Planctomyces sp. SH-PL62: one gene and its partner. Each later gene encodes a partner of the first gene's protein in a complex. Links are inferred from orthologs where the notes say so. Each region holds a gene or a part of one and is shown on either strand. Other genes may lie near its edges. The genes, in order: secY and secA.

Region 1 (8,619 bases):
GAGCGAGTGAACCATGCATATCCGGAAAGACGACCAGGTCGAAGTGATCGCCGGCGACGACAAGGGGACCCCGTCGAGCCGACGCATCGCCAAGGTGCTCCGGGCGATCCCCTCGAAGAACAAAGTCGTCGTCGAGGGGGTCAACCGGGTCTACAAGCACATGAAGCCGAGCCAGAAGAACCCCCAGGGGGGGCGGCTCTCCAAGGAAATGCCCGTCGCTGTCTCGAACGTCCTCCTCTTCTGCCCGAAGTGCAACCGCGGCGTCCGTCAGGGCGCCCGGTTCACCGCCGAGGGCGTGAAGGAGCGCTTCTGCCGCAAGTGCGGCCAGGGGCTGGGGACGCTCGGGCCCAAGAAGAAGGCGCACGCCGAGGCCGCCCAGGCCGACCGCTGACGACCGCCGCCCCCCCGAGGCCGGGCCCCGGGGCGGAGACCGCAAGCCCGCCGCCGATAACGAAGGAAACCGGGAATGGCTCGCCTCCAAGAACTGTACAAGACCGAGATCAAGCAGGCGGTCGCCGCCAAGTTCAACCTCGACAACCCGATGGCGATCCCCAAGCTCTCCAAGATCGTCGTCAACATGGGCGTCGGCCGGGCCACCCAGGACAAGACCATCCTGGACTCCGCCGCCGAGAGCCTCGGCCGGATCACCGGCCAGCGTCCGGCCCTCACCAAGGCCAAGACGTCGGTGTCGGGCTTCCGCCTCCGCGAGGGGAACGACATCGGCTGCAAGGTGACCCTGCGGGGGGCGAGGATGTACGAATTCCTCGACCGCCTGGTGTCGATCGCCCTGCCTCGTATCCGCGACTTCCGCGGCGTCAACCCCAACAGCTTCGACGGCCACGGCAACTACAGCCTGGGCCTCGCCGAGCAGGTCGTCTTCCCCGAGATCGACGCCGACCGGATCCAGCACACCCACGGCATGGACGTGACCATCGTCACCACCGCCCAGAACGACGACCAGGCCCGGGAACTCCTCCGCCTGTTCGGCGTCCCGTTCCGCCAGCCCGGCTCGGCCGGCGGCCGCTACGGCAAGTGAGCCGGGCCGACCCCGGCCGACCCCGATCCCGATCCGACGTACGCCCGACCCCAACCGGGTCGAAGTAACACCCCGACGCGAAATTGACCGGCCGCCGCGAGGCGTCCACCGCACGGTCCTGGAAGGTTGAGCATGTCGACCAAGGCCCAGAAGATCAAGTCCGAGACGCCCCGCAAGTTCGCCGTCCAGCACCGCAATCGGTGCCGGCTTTGCGGTCGTCCCCGAGCCTACTATCGCAAGTTCGGCATCTGCCGGATCTGCTTCCGGAATCTGGCCAGCCGCGGCCTGATCCCGGGCGTCAAGAAGGCGAGCTGGTAGCGCGACGCCGGGCCGGGCCCGCTGCCCTCCCCCGCGCCGCCCGCGGCCCTCGCCCAGGCGCGTCCGCCGCGAACCCGCCGGCTCTTCGGCCGTGCGGAGCCGACTCCCCCCACACTCCGAACAGAATAGTCGCGTCCGTCCGAGTCGCCCCGCCGCGCCGACGCACCCCGAGAGAGGAGCCGCCCCGAGAGGGCGCCCCCGGGGACGTTACCCGCGACGGTTCAGGAAGGCTTCCCCGCCATGATGACCGACCCGATCGCAGATATGCTGACCCGGATCCGCAACGCCGTGCGGATCGAGCGCACGTCCCTCGACATGCCCGCTTCCAACATGCGGCGGGGGATCGCCCAGGTCCTTAAGGACGAAGGCTACATCTGGGATTTCGAAGAGATCGAGACCGTCCCGGCCCGCACCCTTCGGCTCCACATGAAGTACGGCCCCAACGGCGAGCGGCTGATCACCAAGATCGACCGCATCAGCAAGCCGGGCCGCCGGGTCTACCGGGGCTACAAGGACCTCAGGCCGGTCCTCGGCGGCATGGGGATCCAGATCCTCAGCACCCCTCGGGGGATCGTCAGCGACCGCCGCGCCCGCGACCAGAAGGTCGGCGGCGAAGTCCTGGCCATGATCTACTAAGCCGGGCCTCCGCCTCCCCGGGTACCGAACCACCTTCATCGCCAGAACAAGAACGAGGAAGACGGAGCCATGTCCCGTATCGGTCGAAAGCCGGTCGTCGTCCCGGCCAACGTGAAAGTCGCGATCGCCGACTCGACGATCCAGGTCGAGGGGCCCAAGGGCAAGCTCAGCTACGGCCACCGTCCCGAGGTCTCCGTGACCTTCGACGAGGCCAAGAACGAGATCGCCGTCGCCCGTCGCAACGACGAGCGGATGAGCCGGGCGCTCCACGGCCTGACCCGGAGCCTCGTGGCCAACATGGTCGAGGGCGTGGCGACCGGCTACACCCGGAAGCTTGAGATCGTCGGCGTCGGCTACCAGGCCCAGCTCAAGAAGGCGAACACCATCGCCTTGCAGGTCGGGTACGCCAACCAGATCGTCCTGGAGGCGCCCGCCGGGGTGACGGTGGCCGTCCCGGACGCCACGCACGTCGTCGTCACCGGCGCCGACAAGCAGGCCGTCGGCCAGTTCGCCGCCGAGGTCCGCGCGGTGCGGCCGCCCGAACCCTACAAGGGCAAGGGGATCCGCTACGAGGGCGAGGCCGTCCGTCGCAAGGCGGGCAAGGCGTTCGGCTCGAAGTGACCCCGCGTTCCGCCTGAGAACCAAGAGACCCGCAAGACCCCGTCCGAGACGGCGCCGGCCCCGTCCCACCGACGCGAGCCCCGCCGGCCGCCGACAGCGAGAGGATCGTTCCCGTGGACACCGCCAACCACCACCTGCTGGTCCAGACGCGCCGCCTGCGCCGCCAGCGCCGGATTCGCAAGCGGCTCGCCGGGACGCCCGAGCGTCCCCGCCTGGCCGTCTTCCGCAGCTCGAAGCACATTTACGCCCAGGTGATCGACGACCGGGCCGGCAAGACCCTGGTCCAGGCGAGCACCGTGGATCCCGAGGTCAAGGCCGAGGTCGCCTACGGCGGCAACAAGGCGGCCGCCGCGGTCGTCGGCCGGGTCGTCGCGGCGCGAGCCAAGGCGGCCGGTCTGGGCAAGATCTGCTTCGACCGCCGCAGCTACAAGTATCACGGCCGCGTCGAGGCCCTGGCCGCCGCCGCTCGCGAGGCCGGCCTCGATTTCTGACCTCGATCCGAAAGATCCGTCGCGTCGCCCGAACTCGGTCGACATGCAGCTCACACCGAATCATACTGGCAGAGAGAAGGAGTATCCCACGTGTCGACCGACACACGAGATCGCGACCGCGACCGCGGCGAATGGGTTGAGAGCGTCGTCGCGATCCGCCGTTGCGCGGCGGTGGTGAAGGGGGGCCGTCGGTTCAGCTTCAACGCGCTCGTCGTGGTCGGCAACGGCCGCGGGCAGGTGAGCTGGGGCTACGGCAAGGCCAACGAGGTCCCGCCGGCCGTCGAGAAGGGCGTCAAGGACGCCCACAAGCAGATGAAGCGGGTCCAGCTCCGGGGCACCACCATTCCCCACACGGTCGTCGGCCGCTTCGGCGCCGCGAGCGTCCTGATGATGCCCGCCGCACCGGGCACCGGCGTCATCGCCGGCGGCGCGGTCCGCGCCGTGGTCGAGGCCGCGGGGATCCGCGACGTCCTCACCAAGAGCTTCGGCTCGCCCAACAAGCTCAACCTCGTCAAGGCCGCCATCCAGGGCCTCACCCAGCTCCGCACGAAGGAAGAGATCGCCCGCCTCCGGGGAGTCCAGATCTAATGCAATTGCACGACGTCCACGAAGGTATCCAGCGCCGTAAGAAGCGCAAGCGCGTCGGCCGGGGCGTCGGCTCCGGTCACGGCAAGACCTCCAGCAAGGGCCACAAGGGCCACAGCTCGCGCCAGGGCTTCAAGATCGGCGCCCTGTTCGAGGGCGGCCAGATCACCCTGGCCCGCCGGGTCCCCAAGCGGGGCTTCTTCAACGGCGCCTTCAAGAAGCACTTCGTCCTGGTCAACCTCGGCGAACTCGACAGCTTCTTCCCCGAGCCGGGGGTCGTCGACGAGGCCGCCCTCCGCGCCACGGGGCTGGTCAAGGGCTACGCCCACGACGGCATCAAGATCCTCGCCGACGGCGAGGTGACCAAGGCCTTCGAGATCCACGCCACCAAGTTCAGCGAGGCGGCCGTCGCCAAGATCGAGGCCGCCGGCGGCAAAGCCGTCGTCGCCCCCTACATCGGCAAGGTCGCCAAGCCGGACGAGACCTGCGGGTCCTGACCCGCCCCCGCTTTCATTCCGCCGCGGCGCGTCGATCGGCGATCGGCGCGTCGGCGGCGGTCCTATTTTGATCGAGACCCGGCGACGCCCCGCCGCGACGGCCCCGGACGGGCCCTCCCCCGGGGCTTCGCGACCCAATCGGCCCATACCGGCCCGAACGATGAACCACGGCCCCAGCGGAGGCGATCGCGCGTGGACAAGCTGATCACCATCTTCAAGATCCCCGAACTCCGGCGGAAGATCCTGTTCACCGCCCTGCTCCTGGCCATCTACCGGATCGGGTTCTACGTCCCGCTGCCGATCGTCAACCAGGCCCAGCTCCGAAACTGGGAAGAGCAGCTCAGCACCAACGCCGCCGGCAAGATCTTCGGCACCGTCGCGATGTTCGGCGGCACCTCGATCGGCATGAGCACGATCTTCGGCCTGGGCATCATGCCCTACATCTCCGCTTCAATCATCTTCCAGCTCCTGGGCAGCGTCGTCCCGTCGCTCGAGGCGATGATGAAGGAAGGAGAGAGCGGCCGCAAGCGGATCAATGAGTATACGCGATACGCCACGGTCGTCTTATGCGCCGTGCAGAGCGCGTTCTGGGTGCAATATATGATGAGCCCCCAGATGAACGTGGTCTTGCCGGAGTATCGCGACATCTGGCATGGCATGGTCTCCGTCTCGATCATGACGGCGGGGACGGTCTTCCTGATGTGGGTCGGCGAGCAGATCGACGAGTACGGCATCGGCAACGGCATCAGTCTGCTCATCATGGCGGGCATCCTCTCGCGCCTTCCCGTCGCCCTCCAGGGGCTTTGGCAGAACGCGACCACCCGACTCACCCCCGAGCCCGGCAAGTACGGCATCATCACGATCGCCCTGCTGCTGATCCTGTTCGTCGCGGTCGTCGTCGGCGTCGTGGCGATCACCGAGAGCCAGAGACGGATCCCGACCCAGTCGGCCAAGCACGTCAGGGGCCGTCGAGTCTTCGGCGGGACGCGACAGTACCTTCCGCTGAAGGTGAACCAGGCCGGCGTCATGCCGATCATCTTCGCCTCCAGCTTGCTCATCTTCCCGTCCCTGATCCTCAGCGCCCTGGCTCGCTCCACCGCCAGCCTTCGGTCGGACACCTGGTCGATCGGCTCGTTCTTCGCGACCACGCTCCAGGACCTCGCCGACGCCTTCCAGCGCCAGGGGTATCTGTACACGCTCTCCAACATCGTGATGATCTACTTCTTCTGCTACTTCTGGACGGCCATCACCTTCAACCCGAAGGACATGTCCGAGAACCTGAAGGACTACGGCAGCTTCATCCCGGGCTACCGCCCCGGGCGTCGCACGGCCGAGTACCTGGAGAAGGTCATGCTGCGGATCACTTACGTGGGGGCGGCCTTCCTGTCGCTCGTCGCGGTGATCCCGACGCTGGTCCAGAACGGCCTGAACGTCGACTTCACGGTGGCCCAGTTTCTGGGCGGCACCGGCCTGCTGATCGTCGTGAGCGTCTGCCTCGACCTGGTCCAGAAAATCGACAGCCACCTCGTGATGCGGAACTATTCGGGACTTGTGAATCGCAAGTGACCCCAGGAGTCGCCGCATCGTGTCATCGCAACACGGATCGGGCCGCCGTCCCACGCTTCCCCCCCTCCCCTCCGGAGCCCTTCGGCGTCCGGAGGGCATGGGCGGGCCGAAACCGGGATCGGGTCCGCCGCCGTCCCGGAGGACCCCCGTGATCCAGCTCAAAAGCCCCCGCGAGATCGCCCTGATGCGGGAAGCCGGGCGACTCGTCGCTCGGGCGCTCGGCGAGGCTCGCAAGCTGGCCGTGCCGGGGGCGACTACCGCCGATCTCGACGAGGCCGTGGCCTCGGTCTTCCGCGAGGCCGGTGCCACCCCCCTGTTCCTGGGCTATCCGTCCTCGATGCGGGGCAAGCCGCCGTTCCCGGCCGTCATCTGCTCCAGCGTCAACGAACACGTCGTCCACGGCATCCCCAACCGTCGCCCGTTGCGCGAAGGGGACGTCGTCGCGGTCGACACCGGCTGCCGCCTTAACGGCTGGTGCGGCGACTCCGCCGTCACCCTCCCCATCGGCCAGGTGGCGCCCGACGTCCAGAAGCTCCTGGATTGCACCTCCGAGACCCTGGACCTCGCCGTCCGCGCCATGGGGCGTTGCCGCTACTGGTCGGAAGTGGCCTCGTTGATGGAGCAGTACGTCAAAAGCCAGGGCTTCTACGTCATCGAAAAGTTCGTCGGCCACGGCATCGGCAAGGAGATGCACGAGGAACCGCAAGTTCCCAACTTCTTCAGCAAGGCGCTCCGCAAGCACGACATCCTGCTCGAGCCGGGCCTGGTGCTGGCGGTCGAGCCCATGGTGTCGATGGGGACGAAGGACGTGCGGACCCTGGACGACGGCTGGACCGTCGAGACCCGCGACCGCCGCCCCAGCGCCCACTTCGAACACACCATCGCGATGACGCCCGAAGGTCCCGAGATCCTCACGCTTCCCTGAGCGGACGGAGGAGGCCGGATGCGACGGGAACTCACGACCTCCAGTAGGAAATCGCGACGAAATTATCTTGACGAAAGTGGAAGCAGAGACCCTTGCGGAAGAGAAGGAAGATCGTTAGGATGGTCGAATTCCCCGGTGGGCCCGCCATGCCTCAGTGCGCCTGGGCTTCCTGACGCCCAGCGACCGTCGGGTCGATCGGCGAGCGCGATCATCGAGATTTCGGACGGCTGACGCGGGAATCGCGGCCGCTACGAATGCCGCGTCGCCCCCGGCTCGTTCCGGCCGCCGGCCGCACCGCCGGTGCCAGGTCTTCCCTCGAGGACGGACCTGGCGACCGATCGGCCGGGCGACCAATCGCCGGTGGACGATGGACGCCGCCGGGGCGGGCGAACCGGCGTCCCGACGGCGCATCCGCCGAGGGGCGGCGTCTCGGCCACGCAAGTCGGCGTTCCCACGGACAATACACAGGAAAGCAGCGACGGCCATGAAAGTGCGATCGAGCGTCAAGAGGATCTGCGAGAACTGCAAGATCGTGAGGCGGGCGGGCAAGGTCCTGGTGATCTGCTCGAACCCCCGACACAAGCAACGACAGGGCTGACGTCCGCGGCGCCCCCGGCCCAGCCGGTGTGCGTCGGGAGGGCGCGGCCGATCCCAACTTTAGTACAGCCGTGGATCGACGGAGACTGATGGAATGCCTCGTATTCTGGGCGTGGACATACCCAACGACAAGCGGACGGTGATCTCGCTGCGCTACATCTACGGGATCGGGCCGACCCTCGCAGCGCAACTCTGCGAGCGGGCCGGGATCGACCCGGAGAAGCGGGCCCGCGACCTGAGCGAGGATGATCTGGCGAAGCTGGCGGGCCTGCTCGACAACGAGTACACGGTCGAAGGCCAGCTCCGTCGTCAGGTCCAGCAGAACATCGGCCGGCTCCGCGAGATCGGTTGCTATCGGGGACTTCGGCACCGCAAGGGCCTCCCCGTCCGCGGCCAGCGGACCCGCACCAACGCCCGGACCCGCAAGGGGCCGAGGAAGACGGTGGCCGGCAAGAAGGGCGTCAAGGAGATGCGCTGAGGCCGCGACGGCCCGACCAGGGCTGTCGGCTCGCGCGTCGCATCGCGTCGCGGGTTCGCCCCGAGGCGAGGCGGCCGGGCCGGGACGCGGCGGGGGACGCGGATCGAGCATCGAGAATGGGCGGGCGCGAGGCGGCCGCTGGACGGTTGCGGGTCGTTCGATCCGCGGACGACACAAGCACGAATCAGTTAGACGAGGAGCGCAGGACCCGTGGCCAAGGCCAAGAAGCGGAAGACGCGACGCAACGTAAGCCGTGCGGTGGTGCATATCAAGGCGACGTTCAACAACACCACCGTGACCATCACCGATCCCAACGGCGACGCCCTTTGCTGGGCCTCGTCGGGGACCGTCGGCTTCAAGGGGAGCCGCAAGAGCACGCCGTTCGCCGCCCAGCGCGCCGCCGAGACGGCCGCCGCCTCGGCGACGAAGTACGGCGTCAAGGAGGTCGAGGTCAAGGTGAAGGGCCCCGGCTCCGGCCGCGAAAGCGCGATCACCGCGATCCAGGCCTCGGGCCTGTCGATCAAGGCGATCGAGGACGTCACCCCGCTGCCGCACAACGGCTGCCGCCCCCCCAAGAAGCGCCGCGTCTGACCGCCGGTCGCGCCGCGACGCCCGGGCCGGCGGAGCCCCCCCGCCCCGCCCGACGACATCCCCGCGTCGCGAACGCGACACCCCCCGGGGCCCGCAAGACGGGCCCCCCCCGCCGCACACGTACGAGTCAAACCAAACGTTCGAGGTTCGTTGGATCTACCATGGGACGATATACAGGACCGGTCTGCCGGCTTTGCCGCCGCGAGGGCGTCAACCTCTACCTCAAGGGGGCGAGGTGCTACAGCAACAAGTGCGCGATCGTGCGCCGGGACGGCGTC
Region 2 (17,334 bases), 3.3 Mb from region 1 along the record:
GGCCTCGGGCATGCCCTTGGTGGCGGCCGTGTCGGTGAAGTCCTGGACCTCCTGGGCCGTCAGGACGCCGTCGTTGTTGGCGTCGATGATCGGCAGGATGTTGTGGCTGATCAGGTAGTTCAGGGCGATCGTGCCTTCGATCGCGGCGACGGCGTTGCTGACCGAGACGCGGGCGTAGGCCGGCGGCTCGTTGGCCCCCACGAACTTGTTCTGCTTGTCGGTCGAGCTGACCAGGGCCGGGGTGGCGAGGCTGCCGCCGTCGTTGAGGTCGAAGGCGGGGACGGCCGTCCAGGCGAGGATGCCGTTGATCCCGTCGGGCGAGTTGTAGGCCGAGAGGTCGCCGATCGCGTGCTGGCCGAAGTTCAGCGTGCGGACGCCGACCGGGGTGGTCAGGTAGGCGTCCGAGGTGATCCCCTGGTCCTTGTTGATGTTGGTCCAGTAGTCCAGGGCCGAGGCCACCATGGCGTAGGCGCCGGTCAGGATGCCGGTGGACATCGAGGTCCCGACCTGGGTGAAGGTCAGGCGGTTGGCGGCGTCGCCGGTGCTGTCGGCGGTGGTCCCGCCGGTGGTGCTCCCGGCCTGGATCTCGGAGAACCGCCTGCGGAACGTCGGCACGTCGATCGCCGGGGCGGCGAAGTCGGTGGCGATGCCGCGGTTGACGGCCCCCGGGATGCGGTCGTTCCAGATGTTGAAGTCGGCCCCGGCGAAGATGTCGACGTTCCCCGCGACGTTGGTGTCGGTCCCGCCGCCGCCGGTCCCGCCGCCGCCGGCGTTGGTCCCGCCCGCGGTGGCCGTCCCGCCGATCGAGATGGCGTTGCCGAAGACCAGGATCGGGCCGCGCGGGTTGGGGATCGCCCCCACGGGGACGTTGTTCGGCGTCGTGTTGACGTCCCCGGCGTACGGGAACGGATAGACGCCCGTCACCGAGATCGTCTCGTTGAGGATGGCCGGCAGCGACATGCCATTGGTGTCGCCCAGCGAGGGATCGTCGGCGTTGCTCCGGAACTGGCCGGTGTTCGTGCTGCCGGTGGTGGTGCCGCCGCCGGTGCCGCCGCCGGTCCCGCCGCCGGTGGTCCCGCCGCCCGAGCCCAACCCGAGCGGAGAGCCGAACTGGCCGGCCGCCGCGATCGGCGCGATCCCGAGCTGGCGGAACTTCTTGAGCTGGAGCTTCAGGGCGATGACGATCTGGGGGTAGTTGCGGTACGCCTGGGCCTCGCTGGTCCAGGTCTGGGTAGTGCCGAAGGCCATCGTCGAGGCGATGACGCGGGACACCTGGCCCGGCCGCACCGGGTCGTTGACGTAGGGCCGCGAGGCGACGTAGGCCAGGCCGTTGTAGACGCCGTTGGTGGTCGTCAGGGCGTTGGCCGCCGCGGTCAGGCTGGTGGTCCCGCCGGTGTTGCCGCCGGTGCCGCCCCCGGTGCCGCCCCCGGTCCCGCCGCCGCCGGTGGTCCCGCCGATGGAGATGGTCCGGTTGCCGAAGTAGGGGGAGAAGATCGACACCGGGTCCAGGGTCGCCTGGGGCACGAACTGGGCGACCACGCCCGCCACCGGCGTGCCGTGGCCGTCGAAGCTGTTGGCGAGGACGGTGCCGGTGGTGGTGGTGCCGCCGCCGGTGCCGCCTCCGGTGCCGCCGCCGCCGGTGGTCGTGGTGCTCGTGTCGAGCGAGGCGACGTCGATGTTGCCGTTGCCCCCGGTGTAGAGGTTTTTGCCGGCCCCGACGCGTCCCCGGAAGGGGGAGGAGAGGGAGTCGACGCCCGTGTCGACGACCGCCACCGCACTGCCGCGGCCGTCATACGGCACGCCCAGGGTGCGGAGGTCGTTCAGGCCGATCAGCGAGCCGGAGGTCGAGCCGGCGAGGCTGGAGCTCGTCTTGAACTGCCAGATGCCGTCGCCGTCCGAGGCGTAGAAGGTCGTGCCGTCGGCGGAGAAGGTGATGCTCAGGGTCGAATCCATGAAGCTGGTCGAGTCCTGGGCGCCCGAGGTGTTGAAACCCTGGGCGAACACCGAGATGACGCCGCCCGGCGTGATCCGGATGACCCGGCCGCCGACGTTGCTGCCGCCGGTCGTGTTGCCGTTGCGGACGATCGGCACCAGCGGGTTGGTCGCGGCGTTGTAGGGCTGCGTCGGGTCGGCCTTCTCGATGCCGATGAAGCCGCTCCCCTGCACCGGCACGTTCACGATGACGCCGGCCGGGATGTCCCCTTCCTCGACCGAGGTGACGGGCACGAACAGGCCCGACGCCAGGTCGCTGACGAACAGGTTGCCGGCGTAGGTCGGCTGGCCGGTGATCGTTAGGCCGGTGGTGGTCCCGGTCGTGGTGGCGGCGTCGGCGGCCTCCAGGCCGATCGATTGGGCGAAGTAGCTGTACTGGTCGAAGGCGATGTCCTGGAACCGCCGGAACGGCGTGCTCAGGATCGACGACTCGTCGACCACCAGGGTCTCGGCGGTCGTCGCGTCGGTCACCACCGTCGCGCCGATCAGGAAGTCGCCGTTGGAGCCCTGGACGCCGCTGAACCCCGGCGTCGCCGGGATCCCGCCGCCCGAGGGCGTGCCGAAGTCGGTGAAGGCGGAGTAGACCGGCGAGAAGTAGTCGATGTTCGCCTGGGTCATGCCCACGATCGGCCCGAACGACATCCCGGTCTCCGAGACTCCCTTCGGGAGGCTCGCGGCGTTCGAGATGACCTGGCCCGGCGAGTACTGGTTGGCGTCGAAGAACAGGGCCGCCATGGTCCCGCCCGTCGAGCTGACGCCGCTGCCGGCGATCACCCCGCGGAGGAACTTCTGGAACTCCGGTCCCGGCACGACGACGGCCGTCGGGTTGATGTTGAACTTGGTCGCCGCCTGGCCGTCGGTCAGGGTGACGAAGGCCCCCATGAACGAGCCGTCGGCGCCGATCCGGTAGATCGCGTTCTTGGCCGGGTCGGAGCGGTCCGCCGTGGTGACCAGCATCGACGCCTTGCCGTCGATGTAGCCCTCGGAGTCGAACGCGATGTCGTACCAGTTGGTGAGACCGGTCGCGTCGACCGCATCCCCGGTCGCCCCGCCCAGCGAGTTCGCCGCCGGGTTGCTCCCGTCAGTGTTCAGGGCGTTGGGATCGATCTGGCTCATCACCGTGTTCAGGTCGAAGAACACGCTGGCCTTGCCCGTCGCCGGGTCGATCCGGTAGATCACGCCCGGGCGGTCCACGGCCCCTTCGACGTCGCCGCCGCCGCGGGAGACGGCGTAGAGGCCGTTGCCGAAGATCCCGCCCGGCCCGGCCTGGATCCGGACCATGTCGCCGCCGAACGACGACAGCGGGGTCAGCTCGGCCACCGACGTGATCGGCGCGGGGCTGGTGAGCGTGTCGGCCTCGGTGTTCGAGCTGACGACGACCGTCCCCAGGAAATTGTTGGTCGGCGTTTCCGCCGCCGTGAACACGGCCTGCGTCGGAAAGATCGGCACCACCGGGGCGAGCAGGGCGCGCTGCTCCAGGGGGGTGGGGCCTTCGAGCTTGATGTTGCGATGACGCCGCTTCGCTGGGCCCTGAGCCCGCGGTCGGGATGGCTGAGACATTCCATGATCTCCTAACGCTGGACTCGTCCGTCCTGAACCGAGGCCGAGACGCCCGGCAATCCTCAGTATCGGCGCACCTGGCGTTTGACGATGAGTCGAAACATCCGGCAAGACCCGGACTCGGGTTGCAACCCGCGCACTCGGATCTTTTCTCACCTTCTGAATCGGTCGGCGACGGCGGCGTCGATCAGCGAAAGGGGCTTCGCAAGCGGAAAAATCGCTATTTCCGGGCCGTGGGGCGGGCGGCGAGGCCGAGGACCGGCCGGAGGGGGGCGGGGAGGGGCCGAACGCAACGCGGGAGATCGCGAGGAGCGGACGGCTCCTCGCGATCTCCCGCGATTGGATTTCCGGGATTCGATCGGGGGTCGGTCGACTTACTCGACGACGCCCTTGGGGCCGGCCGGGGCGCCGCCGGACTGGGCCTGCTGCGGGACGTGGGCGCGGCGGCGGACGTCGAGCTCGATCGAGCCGAAGGTCCCCTCGTGCCGCTGGATCGTCATACCCAGCGCGGTCAGGAGCCGCTTGGCCGTGTAGAAGTTCATCACGAGCCGCTGGTTCGCCTTGACGTCCTGCCGGCCCTGAGCGAACGGCTGGGGATTGAGGCCGAAGTCGAGGATGACCTCCTCCGGCGTCGCCGTCACGCGGCAGAAGTTCGAGTACGACGGCACCGTGGCCGAATCGTCGACGACGACTTCGGTGGTCACCTGCTGCTGCTGCGTGGGGTTCTCAGGCTCGCTCATTTCCAGATCCATCCTATTCTTGCTTGGGCCGCCGTGCGGTTCCTGGACCGTGTCCGGGAGAGGAGTCCACGGCGAGTTCTCGGTCCCGGGTCCACGATATCAGGTGCAGACTATCGCGAAACGAAAAAATCGATCAAGCCGATTTTTGCGCGCCGGAGGATTCGACCAGCCGGTCCAGCTCGGACAGGGTCCGCCCCGAGGCGCCGTGCTGGGCGAGCACGAACCGACGGCCCGCCTCGCCCCGCGCCGCGGCCTTCTCGGGATCGTCGAGATCTTCGCGAAGGAGGATCGCCATCTCGCGGGGGCCGGCCACCCGTCGGGCGGCGTCGCGCGCCAGGAGCTGGGCCACCGTCTCGCGGAAGTTGGCCGTGTGCGGGCCGAACATCACGGAGGCGCCGTAGGCGGCCGGCTCCATCATGTTCTGGCCCCCCCGCCCGGGCAGGAGGCTGCCGCCCACGAACGCCACGTCGGCCAGGCCCCAGACCGCCCCGAGTTCGCCGAGGGTGTCGATCAGGACGATCGGCGCCGGCTTGCCGGCCGGAGAAGGCGTCACGGGGCCGCGACTGCGGCGCACCACCGTCTCCCCCTCGGACTCAAGCCAACGGGCCACCGCCTCGAACCGCTCGGCGTGGCGGGGGACCAGGACGAGCCGGAGCCGGGGGTGGTCGCGACGCGCCCCGCGGTAGGCGGCGAGCGCCGCTTCCTCTTCCCCGTCCATCGTGCTCCCGGCCACGAACACGAGGTCCGCGGCCATGAGCCCCAACTCCGCGCGGAGTTCCCGGGTGCGGGCATTGTTGCGATCGCTCTCCAGGCCGTCGAATTTCACCGAGCCGGTGACGCTCACGCGGTCGACGGGGACGCCCAGGTCGACGAACCGGCGGGCGTAGTCCTCGTCCTGCGCCGCGACGGCGTCGATCCGGTGGAGCGTGGGGCCGAGCGGGCGGCGGATCCGCCGGTAACCGCGATGGCTCCGCTCGCTCAGGCGGGCGTTGATGACCGCCACCTTGGCCCCGGACCGCTTGGCCGACCTGATCAGGTTGGGCCACAGCTCCAACTCGACGAGCGCCAGCACCGTCGGCCGGACGCGGGTCATCGCCCGCCGGGTCGCCCAGCTGAAGTCGAAGGGGGCGTAGAACGTGATCAGCTCGGGGAAGGTCCGCCGGGCCACGGCCAGGCCGGTCGGGGTGGTCGTTGAGATCACGACCTCCCAGTTCGGCCGTCGGCGGGCCATCTCGCGGACCAGGGGGCGCAGCAGCAAGACCTCGCCGACGCTCACGGCGTGGAACCAGAGGCAGGGGCCTCCCCCCATCCGGTTGGGCGCATCCCCCGAGAATTTCTCCCAGAGCCCGTCGCGATACTTGCCCGAGCGCACCATTCGGAATACGAGGATCGGCGACAGCACGATCAACGTCGCGGCATAGATCAGGTTCAAAACCAGCGGCATCCCGGGGAATCCTTTCCCGATAGAGAGCGAGTGGTCCGCTCGACGAGACGCGAATTGATCAAGCAATCGCCGTGCCCGCCGCCGTTCGAGACCCCTGACCGACCTTTCGCGAACCGTCGCGGCGTCCGAGCCCTCGCTTGCCACCGCCGGCATGGGAAAACCCACGACGGCCAGCGGATGTCGACTCAAACGCTTGATCCGAAAGGGATAGGGGCGTCGCTCGGGACGCCCCGAGGCCGCGGGCGGCCCCGGACGCCCGGCCCCTCCGGGGGTCGTCCCGGGGGGCTGGGGGGTCGGCGGGGATGCAACGAATGCTCAGAAGATGTCGGGGGACGACGTCTGGCGCATGTGGCAGGCTTTGAACTTTTTTCCCGATCCGCAGGGGCAGGGGTCGTTGCGACCCACCTTTTTGCCAACGTTGCGGACCGGCTCCTTCTTCTTGTCGGACGCCGATTCGCCGGCGTGGATGGCGGCGTCCTGGGCCCGTCGGACGCCGTTGCCGGAGTCGGGGACGGCGGCCAGCGACGACGAGGCCGAGTCGGCGTCCTGATGGATGGCCTGGGCCCGGTCGAGCTTCCAGCGCGAGCCGAGGTACGACAGGAACTCGGGATCGAACTGCTCGACGCGGAAGATCAGGTCGGTGACGCGGTCGCCGATCCCGTTCCACATCTCGCCGAAGATTCGCATCCCCTCGCGCTTGAACTCGACCTTGGGGTCGATCTGGGCGTATCCCTGCAAGCCGATCGAGCTGCGGAGGTGGTCCATCGCCCGGAGGTGTTCCATCCAGCTCGAGTCGAGGATCTGGAGCAGGAGGACCTTCTCCATCTCGCGCATCTCGGGGCGGATCTTGGCGTCGAGGGCCGCCGTGAGCTCCTTGCGGACCTCTTCGGCCGTCTTGGCGGCGAGTTCCTCGGCGGTCGTCGAGGAGCCGAGGTTCTTGTGCGCCCATTCGACCAGCCCGGCGAGGGCCGCCGGGGACGCGGGCGGGGCCGGCTTGTCGCGCGCCGAGGAGTGGGGGAAGGCGGCGTCGAGCCGGGCCGTCAACTCGTCGGAGAGCCGGGCGCCGTCGTACTTCTTGTGGGCCAGGGCGATGAGATGAGCTTCCATCTCGGGCCGGAGCATCGTCTGGAGCTCGGCCGGGTCGACGACGCAGTGCAGCCGCTCCGAAGCCCAGGCGGCGAGCCCTTCGCGGTCGTAGCGGGGCGTCTGGTTCTGGGCGTGCGAGCGATCGCCCAGGAAGCGGGTCGTCGCGATCCGGACGGGAAGCTCCGCCTCCTTGGCGACGTACAGCTCTCGGGCCTGCTCCTTGAGGCTCCGGGCGATCCGGTTCCGGTCGAGCCCCTTCCACGAGTCGAGCTCGGCCGTGAGGCCGAACTTGTGCTGGGCCCAGCCGGCCAGGCTGCGACGGCCCCAGTCGGGCTCCAGGAACTCCTTGGCGGGCTCGAGGTCGAGGCCCTCGATCGAGGCCTTGGCCTGATCGTACAGGAACTCCTCCAGGCCCGGCCGGTCGAGGTCCGATTCGTCGCCGTCGCGGCGTTCGAACTTGCGGAGGTCCTTATCCTTGAGGGAGAGGTTGAAGCGGGTGTTCGCCCAGTTGACCAGGGCGCCCCACGTCCAGTCGGCGGGCTCGGCGTCGGCCGGGACGTTCTCGTCCAGGGCCTCGCGGATCGCCTCGTACAGATGGCGTTCGGCGCGGCGGCGGACGATCTCGCCGGCGTCCTCGAACTCGACGCCCCGGAAGTCGCGGGCGGTCATGTCCGCCCCCAGGCGCTGGGAGGCCCATTCGGCGAAGCTGGCCTGGCCGTAGTCGTCGGCGAGGAAGCGGTCGACGGCGTCCTGGATCTGGGAGTCGATCATCTCCAGGATGCGATCCTTGGGGGACGACCCTTCCAGCAGCGCCTGGCGGAACGAGTAGACCCGCTTCCGCTGCTCGTCCATGACCTCGTCGTATTCGAGGAGGTTCTTGCGGATGTCGAAGTTGCGCTCCTCGACCTTCTTCTGGGCGCCCTCGATTCGGCGGCTGACCATCTTGCTCTCGATGGCCTCCCCCTCCTGCATGCCCAGGCGGGTCAGGACGGCCGACACCCATTCGCCGGCGAACTTCCGCATCAGGTCGTCGTCGAGCGCGAGGAAGAACCGCGACGAGCCGGGGTCGCCCTGGCGGCCCGATCGGCCGCGGAGCTGGTTGTCGATCCGGCGGCTCTCGTGCCGCTCGGTGCCGATGATGTGCAGGCCCCCGGCGGCGGCGACCTCGCGGCCCTCGGCCTTCATCTCTCGCTCGTACTTGTCCACGGCCGCCTGCCAGACCTCGGGCGGGACGTCCAGGCGGGTCTCGTAGAGCGGCCGGCCGTCCTCGTTCACCTCGCGCTTGAGGTCGAACCAGGCCATGAACTCGGGGTTGCCGCCGAGGATGATGTCGGTGCCGCGGCCGGCCATGTTGGTGGCGATCGTGACCGCCCCCCGGCGCCCGGCCTGGGCGACGATCTCGGCCTCGCGCTCGTGGTGCTTGGCGTTGAGCACCTGATGGGCGATGCCGTACCGCGTCAGGTACTCGGACAGCTCCTCCGACTTCTCGATCGTGACCGTCCCCACCAGGATCGGCCGGCCGGTCGCGTGGACCTCCTTGATCTCGTCGAGCAGGGCCTGGTTCTTCTCGCGGTCGTAGCGGAAGATTACGTCCGGGTAGTTCACCCGGCTCAGCCCCCGGTTGGTCGGGATGGCGACCACGTCGAGGCCGTAGACCTTGTAGAACTCGTTGGCCTCGGTCATGGCCGTGCCGGTCATGCCCGAGAGCTTCCTGTACAGCTTGAAGAAGTTCTGGAGGGTGATCGTCGCGAGGGTCTGGTTCTCCTCCTTGATCTTCACCCGTTCCTTGGCCTCGACCGCCTGATGGAGGCCGTCGGACCACTGGCGGCCGACCATGAGCCGGCCCGTGAACTCGTCGACGATGACCACCTCGCCGTTGGGCTGGACCACGTAGTCGCGGTCGCGACGGTACAGGTGGTGCGCCTTCAGCGAGTTGTCGATCAGGTGGGGCCACTCCATGTTGCCCGGGGTGTAGAAGCTCTCCAGCCCGGCGATCTTCTCGGCCTCGCGGATGCCTGCGTCGTTCAGGTGGCAGGTCCGTTCCTTCTCCTTGACCTCGAAATGGTCGTTCCGCTTCAGGAGCCGGGCGATCCGGTCGGCCTCGGCGTACTTCCGCACGTCGTCGAAGGCCGGCCCCGAGATGATCAGGGGGGTCCGCGCCTCGTCGATCAGGATGCTGTCCACCTCGTCGATGACGGCGTAGTGGAGCTCGCCCTGGCACTGCAACTCCGCGGTCGGCTTCATGTTGTCGCGGAGGTAGTCGAAGCCGAACTCGTTGTTGGTGCCGTAGGTGATGTCGCGGCCGTAGATCTCCTGGCGCTCCGTCGAGTCCATCTCGGACTGGATCGCGCCCACCGACATCCCCAGGCCCTGATAAAGCGGGCTCATCCACTCGGCGTCGCGGCGGGCGAGGTAGTCGTTGACCGTGATGACGTGGACGCCCTTGCCGTCCAGCGCGTTCAGGTACGCGGCCAGGGTGGCGACCAGCGTCTTGCCCTCGCCGGTGACCATCTCGGCGATGTTGCCGCCGTGCAGGACCATGCCGCCCATGAGCTGGACGTCGAAGTGCCGCATGTTCAGATAGCGGCGGCCCGCCTCGCGGCAGACGGCGAACGCCTCGGGCATCAGCTGGTCGAGCGTCTCGCCGGCCTCGCGGCGGCGGCGGAACTCGTCCGTCTTGGCCTTCAGGGCGTCGTCCGACAGCGTCTGGACCGAGGGCTCCAGCTCGTTGATCCGGGCCACGATCGGACGCATCTGCCGGATGCGCCGTTCGTTAGAGCTGCCGAAAACTCGCACGAGCCCTTCCGAAACCCCCTCGGACAGGGCCGACAGGGCGTCGGTCGTCTTATCCCAAAGCTCGGTCAGCACTTCCATTGCCGCGTGGTCCCCGTGCGAATGATACGTTGCAGCAAGTCATTGCAATACTGCATCTTACAACGGACTTACGGATTTCGTCAACCGCGACGGTGGGTCTCCCCACGCCGGCCTTTCGGCTTTCACGATCCACTTAATGGGACGGCCGACCGCCAGGTTTTCGCCGCGAGCTCGGATCGCGGGCCAGCTTCCCGGCGTCGACGAGAGCCCGACTTCCCTCGACAGCGAAGGCCGACCGGAGCGCCGACTCTCGAAATTCTACGTCGATCCCATCGGCACAGGTCGGATTATCGGCGGTTTTTCGCTTTCAGGTCGCCTTTTCGCTCACATTCCCCGCGAGCGATCTTCCCATGCCGCCCCGACCGCCGATTTTCCGCCCGCGCTTCCTCTCGCCGCCCCTTGTCTTCCGAGTCCACCTGGGCGCAGAATCCAGGAGAGCGCCCCGCCACCCCCCACGAGGAACGTCCATGTCCGTCAAGACCGAGACGTCGCCCCCCGAGACCGTGGCCGATCTCCTCGAACGCCTCGGAGACGTCCCCGCCTTCCGCGTTCGCCTGGACCCACCCCTCGGCACCGCCACCGAGCGCGACGTGGTGGAAGCCCACGATCGCGAAAACCGACTCTTCGAACTCGTCGACGGCGTCCTGGTGGAGAAGACCATGGGGTTCGAGGAATCTCGTTATGCGATCCTCCTGGCGAGCTATCTGATCGCCTTCCTCCGCGATACCGACCTCGGCGTCGTCCTGGGTGCCGACGGCACGGTGAAGCTGCTCCCCGGCCTCGTCCGCATCCCCGACGTGTCGTTCATCTCGTGGGGGCGTTATCCGAAGGGGCTGCGACCGGGCGAGATCCCCGCCGTGGCCCCCGATTTGGCCGTTGAGATCCTGAGCAAGTCCAACACCCGCAAGGAGATGGCCCGGAAGCTCGACGAATATTTCCAGGCCGGCGTGCGGCTGGTCTGGTACGTCGACCCCAAGGCCCGCGAGGTCCGAGTCTATGAGTCCCCCGCCGACCCCGTCACCCTGACAGCCGCCGACGTCCTTGACGGCGGTGCGGTCCTCCCCGGCTTCCGCCTCCCGCTCGCCGAATGGTTCGACCAGGCCGAACGCACAGGGCCGGCCGTCTGAAACGCGGCACGCCGCGTCAGTCCACCTGGTAATACCGGCGTACGGCTTCCCAGGTCGCTTTCGGGTGGTCGGTGGCGAAGGACATGAAGCCGAGGTCCAGGAGCTTGGCGTAGACGTCGGGGGTAGAGCCTCCCCACGGCAGGGTCTGGTAGAGGACGCCGTGGCGGCGCAGTTCCTCGCCGCGAGCGATCAGGAACGCGTCGGACTCCTTGAACGGGTCCCGAGAGTCCCGGCGAATCTCGGCGACCGGACGCGCGAGGTTGGTGTGGATCTGGAGCTGATCGACGTCGGCGAAGTCGGTCGCGCGAAGTTCCTCGAACCGCCTGAGCAAGGCGTCCTCGCTTCCTCCCATCCAGAGCAGCGTCTTCGACTCCGGCGAAAGCGCCTTCCAGCGCCGGATCAGCGGGTAGTTGGTGGACGCCAGGATGACGCGAGACGCGACGCCGGCCTCGGCCGCTTCCTTCGCGAGTTGGGGCAGGTCCACCTGCTTGATGTCCAGGTAGAGCCGACGCGCCGGATCGGAACCCATCGCCGCGAAGACGTCGCGCAGCGGGCCGACGCGACGGCCCGAGAACCGTTCCCCTTTCCAGGCGCCGACGTCGAGCTTGCTCAACTCCTCGAAGGTGACGTCCCCGACCCCCTTCTTCGCCGTCTCCGCGTCCACGCCCCGCACGACGCGAGCGAACGTCGCGTCGTGGAACGGGACGATGACGCCGTCCTTGGTGGTGCGGACGTCGGCCTCCGGGATGCAGCCGAGCGACCAGCCCAGTTCGAACGCCTCGATCGTATTCTCTTCCGCCAGTTCGCCCGCTCCGCGATGCGCCTGGACGATGAACTCGCCCGGCGGGATGTGCTCGCGCACGGTCCAGGGCGGTTCGGCCCGGACGGAATGCCCGACGGCGGAAACGGCCAGCCAGAGGGGGAAACTCAGCAAGAAGCGGTGCATGGGGTCGGTCCTGGGAGGAGCCGGATCGGGGTCATTCGGCCCACGTCGCCCGGTAGTTGAATCGGTCGTTGGGAGCGGCGTCGCCGTCGAGGGTGAAGGTCGAGGCGTCGCCGCCGATCGGGACGTTGTCGAGCCACTTGAAGTCGAAGGCGACTCGCCTGGAGCCGTCGCCGGGGAAGTCCAAGCCCAGGGCGGAGCGGGGAAGGGCCAGTTCCAGCTCGTTCCCGTCGAAGGCGACCGCGGCGGCGGCGTCCAGCGGCTCGGTCGCGCCGTCGGGCTTGAGGCGCTCGACGGTCGCCATGCCGTCGACGATCTGCTCGCGGTTGACGACGAGGTCGTAGCCCAGCCAGCCGGTCTTCGGGTCGTGGTCCGCGTCGATGCAGAGCGTCATCCAGCGCTCGGCGGGCGCGGTGAGGGGTTCGCGAGTCCTGATGTAAAAAAAGACGAATTCGTCGCCGGGCGCGACCTTCGCAGCCATCAGGTCGTTGCGGCCGGTCTCGTTGACGAAGTCGGGCTCGCCTTTCCAGCCGGGGTGCCGGCGTCGGGCCGGATCGCCGATCGTGTCGCGGAATTCGGGGGCGGCGGCCTTCCAGTCGCCGAACGCGCCGTCGACCCGGACCTTGGCCTTCGCCACGTCGGCCGGCTTGCGCACCCCCTTGTAGCGCCGGACCTCGGAGACGAGCTGGTAATAGTACGCGTCGCCGAAGCCCCCCTTCACCGGCTCGATGTCGCGCGAGTACTCCGGCGTGTACTGGTCGACGAAGAACGTGCCGCCCGGCTTGAGCCGGACGCCCCCCATCGACATCTCCCCCTTGGGGTCGATGAACCGCTGGGCGATCCATTCGTTCCAGCCGGTGATGAAGACGAACGGAGGATCGACCTCGCGGGCCCGCTTCCACTGCTCGGCGAAGTAGAGCCCGCGCTCGGGGTGGCGTTCCTCGGGCGGCGGCTGCTTGCCGTCGTGGAAGCTCCGGCCGATGTTCCCCGTGGGGTGCTGCGCGACGGTCACGGAGATCTGCTCGGGCTTGTCGGGTGCCTCATGCCAGCCGGGGGTCTGGGGCGAGTTGTCGAGCCAGGGCCAACGGTCGCGGCCGTCGCCGAACCAGGAATGCCCCTTCGTCCAGGCCCAGGAGCGGCGGATCGTGAAGAAGTCCTTGACCTCGTCGCTCAGGCCGTCGGTCGGCGCGAGGATCAGGGGCTTGCCGCCCCAGGCGAACCAGTGCTCACGGCCCTTCCCCGGCTTGTAAAAAGTCTTGTAGAGATGTTCGACCGTCCTGGCGCTCGCCGAGTTCGTCAGGAACGCGATCCGGGGCGTCCGCTGGCCGGACGCGCGGAACTCGTCGAGGACCTTCAGCACGGCGTCGCGCACCGAGTCGTACGTCAGGGCGTTGGTGACGTCGAAGAACAGGACGTCGACGTCGGCGTCGTTGAGCATCTGAATATGCTTTCGGATGACGTACGCATCGTCGTCCCGATAGTAGCCGAACAGCGGCTCGGCCCAGTGGTGGAACGCCTGGTTGGGCCCGAACTTCGGGTCGTCCGGGTTCGCCGCCAGGATCTTGGAGAGGTCGTAGACGGGGTTCTGCCCCTCGCTCCAGAGGAAGTAGAAGATCCCCGTGGTCCGATCCGCGCGGGGCGGCCCCGCCTCGTCGAACCCCGGCGTCGTCCGCCCGAGCCCGTCCGTGGCCGTCCAGGTGTCGGCCATCACGTCCCAGACGAGGTCGTCGGCCCCTCTCACCATCTGCGACGAGACGAAGGCGAGCGCCGCCGCCAGGGCGGGCGCGATCTGGAGGAATCTCATGGGGGCATCCTCATGCGGCGGGGGAGGGCGTCGGTGCGAAATCGGGCGGGAAGGGGGCGTTTCGTGCGCGGGAGCCGCTCCAATCGAGCGAAGCGTCGCATTGTCAGCTTGGAGGACTCCGTCCCCGGCCTGTTCCTTGGCAATGTAGTCTCGGTTCCTTCGGCGATCAAGCGCCCGACGCCCCGCGCGCCGGGCGTGACCCGCCGAGAAGTGCCATTTCGGACGATCAGTCCCTCGGACGGGAAAGCGGCCGTTCGGCGGCGGATGGGGGCGACGAGCACGCAAGCCGACGCATCTTCCCTTCGTCCGCGATGAAGGTCCCCCTCATCCGGCCTGCGGCCACCCCCACCAGGGGGGAAGGCATGATCGCGCCAGCATTCCTTCCTTCCCTCGCGGCGGACGAGGTGGACCTCGTCCAGGCTTCGGCCGCCTCCTACGCAGATCGCGCGAGGCGTCGAAAGCGCACGAACGAACCCAATTTTCTCGAGGCGTGCGGAGGGGGATTCTCGCTTCCTGGAGCGGCCGGGCACGTCCGGAGAGGTCCGTTGCGGCCTGGGTTGGTTCGCGCGAACGAACCCAATACCGGCTCGTCCTACATCCCCTTGAGGCTCCGCAGGGTGCGGCCGATCTGGAAGTGGCAGAGGGCCAGGGCGCAGGCGTCGGCGACGTCGTGGGGCTCGGGGAGTTCGTCCAGGCCCAGTTCGGTCTGGATGGCGCGCTGCATCTGTTCCTTGGGGGCGCGGCCGCTGCCGGTGAGGGTCTTCTTGACCCGGGCCGCGGCGTAGCCGAAGACGGGGATGCCCCGCGAGGCGGCGGCCAGGACGATGACGCCCCGGGCGTGGCCCATCAGGATCGCCGTGCGCGGGAACTTCACGTGGCTGTGCACCTGCTCCAGCGCCAGGGCGCCGGGCGGGTACGCGGCCAGCAGCTCGACGACGTTGCGATGGAGGTAGTCCAGACGTTGCCCCATGGCCCGGCTCGACGAGCCGGGACGGATCACGCCGGCCTCGACCACGACCGGCCCGCGCGGGCCGGGGTCGACGACCGCGTAGCCCGTCACGTTGAGGCCCGGGTCGATGCCGACGACCCGGCTCCAGACCGGCGGGCTCGCGCCGTCGCCGGGCTTGACGGCGTCGAGGCTCCCTTCGGACTCGCACGATCGGGACGTCATCGGGGCGACTCCTCCGTCGGGAGACGAGGCGGTTCTGGGCCGCCCCCGGGCTCTCAACTCAGCGCTTGGCTTCGACCCGCCAGCGAGTGCCGTCGGCGCCGTCTTCCAGGACGACCCCCAGGCCCGCAAGGCGGTTGCGGACCTCGTCGGCCAGGGCGTAGTGCTTCTCCTTGCGGAGGCGGGCCCGAAGCTCGATCAGGAGGCTCATCAGGTCGCCGGTCAGGGCGTCGCCGCCGACCTGGCTCTTGTCCGGGAGCCTGGCGAAGAGGCCCAGGAGGTTGCTCAGCTCCTTGAGGGCCACCATCCCCTCGCGATACTGCGTCAGCTCCTGCGGCGGCGAGTCCGGCGAGAGCCCCGCGGCCGTCCGGTTGAGGACGTGGACGATCTCGAACAGCTCGCCGACCGCCCCGCCGGTGTTGAAGTCGTCGTCCATGGCGTCGAGGAAGCCCTGGCGAAGCTCGGTCAGCTCCGGGCTCGCATCCCCCTCCTGGTCGTGCCGACGGGTCGGAGCCTCCAGCGCGTCGAAACGCTCGCCGGTCAGCTCCTCGAACCGCTCGAAGGCCCGGTGGAACGTCTGGAGGCTGCGGCTGATCTCGGCCAGACGGGTCGGGCCGTAGTCGATCGGCCGACGGTAGTGGCTGGAGAGGAGGAGCATCCGAATGACGTCGGGCTCGTACTCATCGAGCAGGTCGCTCATCAGGACGATCGTGTCGGGGTCGGACTTGGAGATCTTCCGGCCTTCCCGGGTGAGCAGGCCGTTGTGCATCCAGTAGGAGGCGAACGGGCCCCCGGTGAAGGATTCGGACTGGACGAGCTCGTTCTCGTGGTGGGGGAAGACCAGATCGAGGCCGCCGCCGTGGATGTCGAAATGCCGGCCCAGGAGCTTGAGGCTCATGGCCGAGCACTCGATGTGCCAGCCCGGCCGTCCCGGCCCCCAGGGGCTTTCCCACGAGGGCTCGCCGGGCTTGGAGGCCTTCCACAAGGCGAAGTCGCCGGGGTTGCGTTTGAGGGTGGAGGGCTCGATGCGGGCGCCGGCCTGGAGTTCCTCGGGGTCGCGATGGCTGAGCTTGCCGTAGGCGTCGGCCTTGGAGACGTCGAAGTAGACGTCGCCGCCGGAGGCGTAGGCGAACCCCTTGTCGATCAGCCCCTGGTTCATGTCGATGATGTCGTCGATATGCTCGGTCGCCCGGGGCATGTGGTCGACGCCGGTGACGTTCAGGGCCTTCAGGCAGTCGAGGTAGTCGGCCGTGACCTGCTCGGCCAGGGCCTTGACGGTCGTGCCGTCCTTCTGGGCCTGGACGATCAGCTTGTCGTCGACGTCGGTGATGTTGACGACCCAGGAGACCTCGTAGCCGAGATAGGCGAGGTAGCGTTTGACTGTGTCGAAGATGACCGGCCCGACCATGTGGCCGATGTGGCTCTTGGAATAGACCGTGGGGCCGCAGACGTACATGCCGACCTTGCCCGGCGCGACGGTCTGGAACGACTCCTTGGTCCGGCTCAGGGTGTTGTAGACTCGAAGCGCCATGGGATTCGCGTGCTCTCGCGGGGAAGGAAGGGGGCAGGGGGGCCGCGGTCCGGGGCGTCAACGCCCGGGGTCGATCGGCTCGATCAGGACGACGGCGTGACAGGAGATCGCCTCGGCCCGGCCGACCGGCCCGACGTGCTCGCCGGTCTTGGCCTTGACGTTGACGGCCCCGTCGGGGAGCCCGAGGAGCCTCGCCAGGTTGGCGCGAAGCATCGCCTTGTGGGGGCCGAGCTTGGGAGCCTGGGCGTGGACGATGACGTCGCAGTTCACCGGCTTCCAGCCCTCGGCGGCGATCAGGGCGACGACCTCGGCGAGGAGCCGGGTGCTGTCCAGGTCGCGCCATTCGGGGGCGGTGTCGGGGTAATGCTCGCCGATGTCTCCCAGGGCGGCGGCGCCGAGGAGGGCGTCGGCCACGGCGTGACAGACGACGTCGGCGTCGGAATGCCCGGCCAGGCCCAGCGGGTGCTCGATCCGGAGGCCCCCCAGGATCAGCGGCCGACCTTCCACCAGGCGATGCGTGTCGTGACCGATTCCTACGCGCACGGGTCCGCTTCCCAACCTCTCTTCGCCGGGGCGGCCCAGCCCCCGGAGGGTGCCGGCCCGCCCCGACAGGGATTCGACGCCCCTCACGCCGTCGGCGGTCGGGACGCATCGCGATGCGCACGAGATGGTACCCGGTGCGCCCAGTGCTGACTATCCCAACGGGACCCTCGGCCGACCGTTCCCATTTTGAAGGTTTGCCCATTCGAGCTGGGAATTTTGGGAAGAGAAGGTTCAGGTCCTGTACTTTTGATTAGACCATCGGCAATCCGCGTCGGGATCCTTAAATAAAATCAAGGCTAGTCAATCAAAGGGTTTGCGGCTATTCTCAGGATAATCCGAGGTGACTTCGGCATCCCGGCTGCTTAGAGTGAACCGTGTCAAGGGCGACCCAGGCTGGGGGTTCGAGACACGAAACCGGAAAGGCTTCGTAAGGAACCCGGCGAAGGACGCTAACTCAATCGCAAGACGCTACAGCCATCGAGCAAGGAGGAACGTGATGCTGGTTCTCAGCCGCAAGGTCAA

The links.
Region 2: the proteins of secY (region 1) and secA are in contact, whole or in part, in a crystal structure (PDB 3DIN), measured with the Thermotoga maritima proteins. The link is inferred for Planctomyces sp. SH-PL62 from one-to-one orthologs. Residues at the interface, in WP_004081795.1 of Thermotoga maritima: Glu108, Gly109, Glu110, Glu111, Ala236, Glu237, Arg238, Arg239, Ile240, Thr241, Ile242, Gln243, Tyr244, Ala245, Arg246, Arg247, Val248, Thr249, Gly250, Arg251, Arg252, Val253, Tyr254, Gly256, Ala257, Ser258, Thr259, Tyr260, Leu261, Pro262; in WP_004082002.1 of Thermotoga maritima: Glu261, Ala262, Arg263, Lys300, Ala301, Arg302, Thr303, Ile304, Ile305, Leu323, Tyr324, Asp325, Pro326, Val329, Ser330, Tyr333, Ile336, Lys340, Phe345, Val349, Glu363, Phe364, Tyr374, Ser375, Gly376, Gly377, Glu393, Ile395, Thr482, Ser483.

What each region holds. Positions count from the first base shown.
Region 1 is NZ_CP011273.1:291,545-300,163, forward strand. Bases 3,717-6,563 are described here. They hold secY (preprotein translocase subunit SecY), read left to right. Parts: upstream 3,717-4,376; coding sequence 4,377-5,750; downstream 5,751-6,563. Other genes in these bases: rplO (50S ribosomal protein L15), read left to right, coding at 3,717-4,184; map (type I methionyl aminopeptidase), read left to right, coding at 5,899-6,563. Outside these bases: rplX (50S ribosomal protein L24), read left to right, coding at 14-391; rplE (50S ribosomal protein L5), read left to right, coding at 467-1,036; VT85_RS01160 (type Z 30S ribosomal protein S14), read left to right, coding at 1,169-1,354; rpsH (30S ribosomal protein S8), read left to right, coding at 1,595-1,990; rplF (50S ribosomal protein L6), read left to right, coding at 2,060-2,611; rplR (50S ribosomal protein L18), read left to right, coding at 2,725-3,102; rpsE (30S ribosomal protein S5), read left to right, coding at 3,193-3,690; more of rplO, read left to right, coding at 3,690-3,716; more of map, read left to right, coding at 6,564-6,675; rpmJ (50S ribosomal protein L36), read left to right, coding at 7,160-7,273; rpsM (30S ribosomal protein S13), read left to right, coding at 7,367-7,750; rpsK (30S ribosomal protein S11), read left to right, coding at 7,961-8,341; rpsD (30S ribosomal protein S4), read left to right, coding at 8,503-8,619. UniProt on the Escherichia coli protein: The central subunit of the protein translocation channel SecYEG. Consists of two halves formed by TMs 1-5 and 6-10.
Region 2 is NZ_CP011273.1:3,637,137-3,654,470, forward strand. What follows is about bases 5,852-10,005. They hold secA (preprotein translocase subunit SecA), read right to left. Parts: upstream 9,697-10,005; coding sequence 6,052-9,696; downstream 5,852-6,051. In the rest of the region: VT85_RS14140 (hypothetical protein), read right to left, coding at 1-3,552; VT85_RS14145 (DUF3467 domain-containing protein), read right to left, coding at 3,927-4,292; VT85_RS14150 (3-deoxy-D-manno-octulosonic acid transferase), read right to left, coding at 4,426-5,736; VT85_RS14160 (Uma2 family endonuclease), read left to right, coding at 10,164-10,823; VT85_RS14165 (glycerophosphodiester phosphodiesterase), read right to left, coding at 10,840-11,769; VT85_RS14170 (hypothetical protein), read right to left, coding at 11,801-13,570; VT85_RS14175 (crossover junction endodeoxyribonuclease RuvC), read right to left, coding at 14,163-14,741; cysS (cysteine--tRNA ligase), read right to left, coding at 14,800-16,269; ispF (2-C-methyl-D-erythritol 2,4-cyclodiphosphate synthase), read right to left, coding at 16,327-16,812; carbon storage regulator CsrA, read left to right, coding at 17,309-17,334. UniProt on the Escherichia coli protein: Required for protein export, interacts with the SecYEG preprotein conducting channel.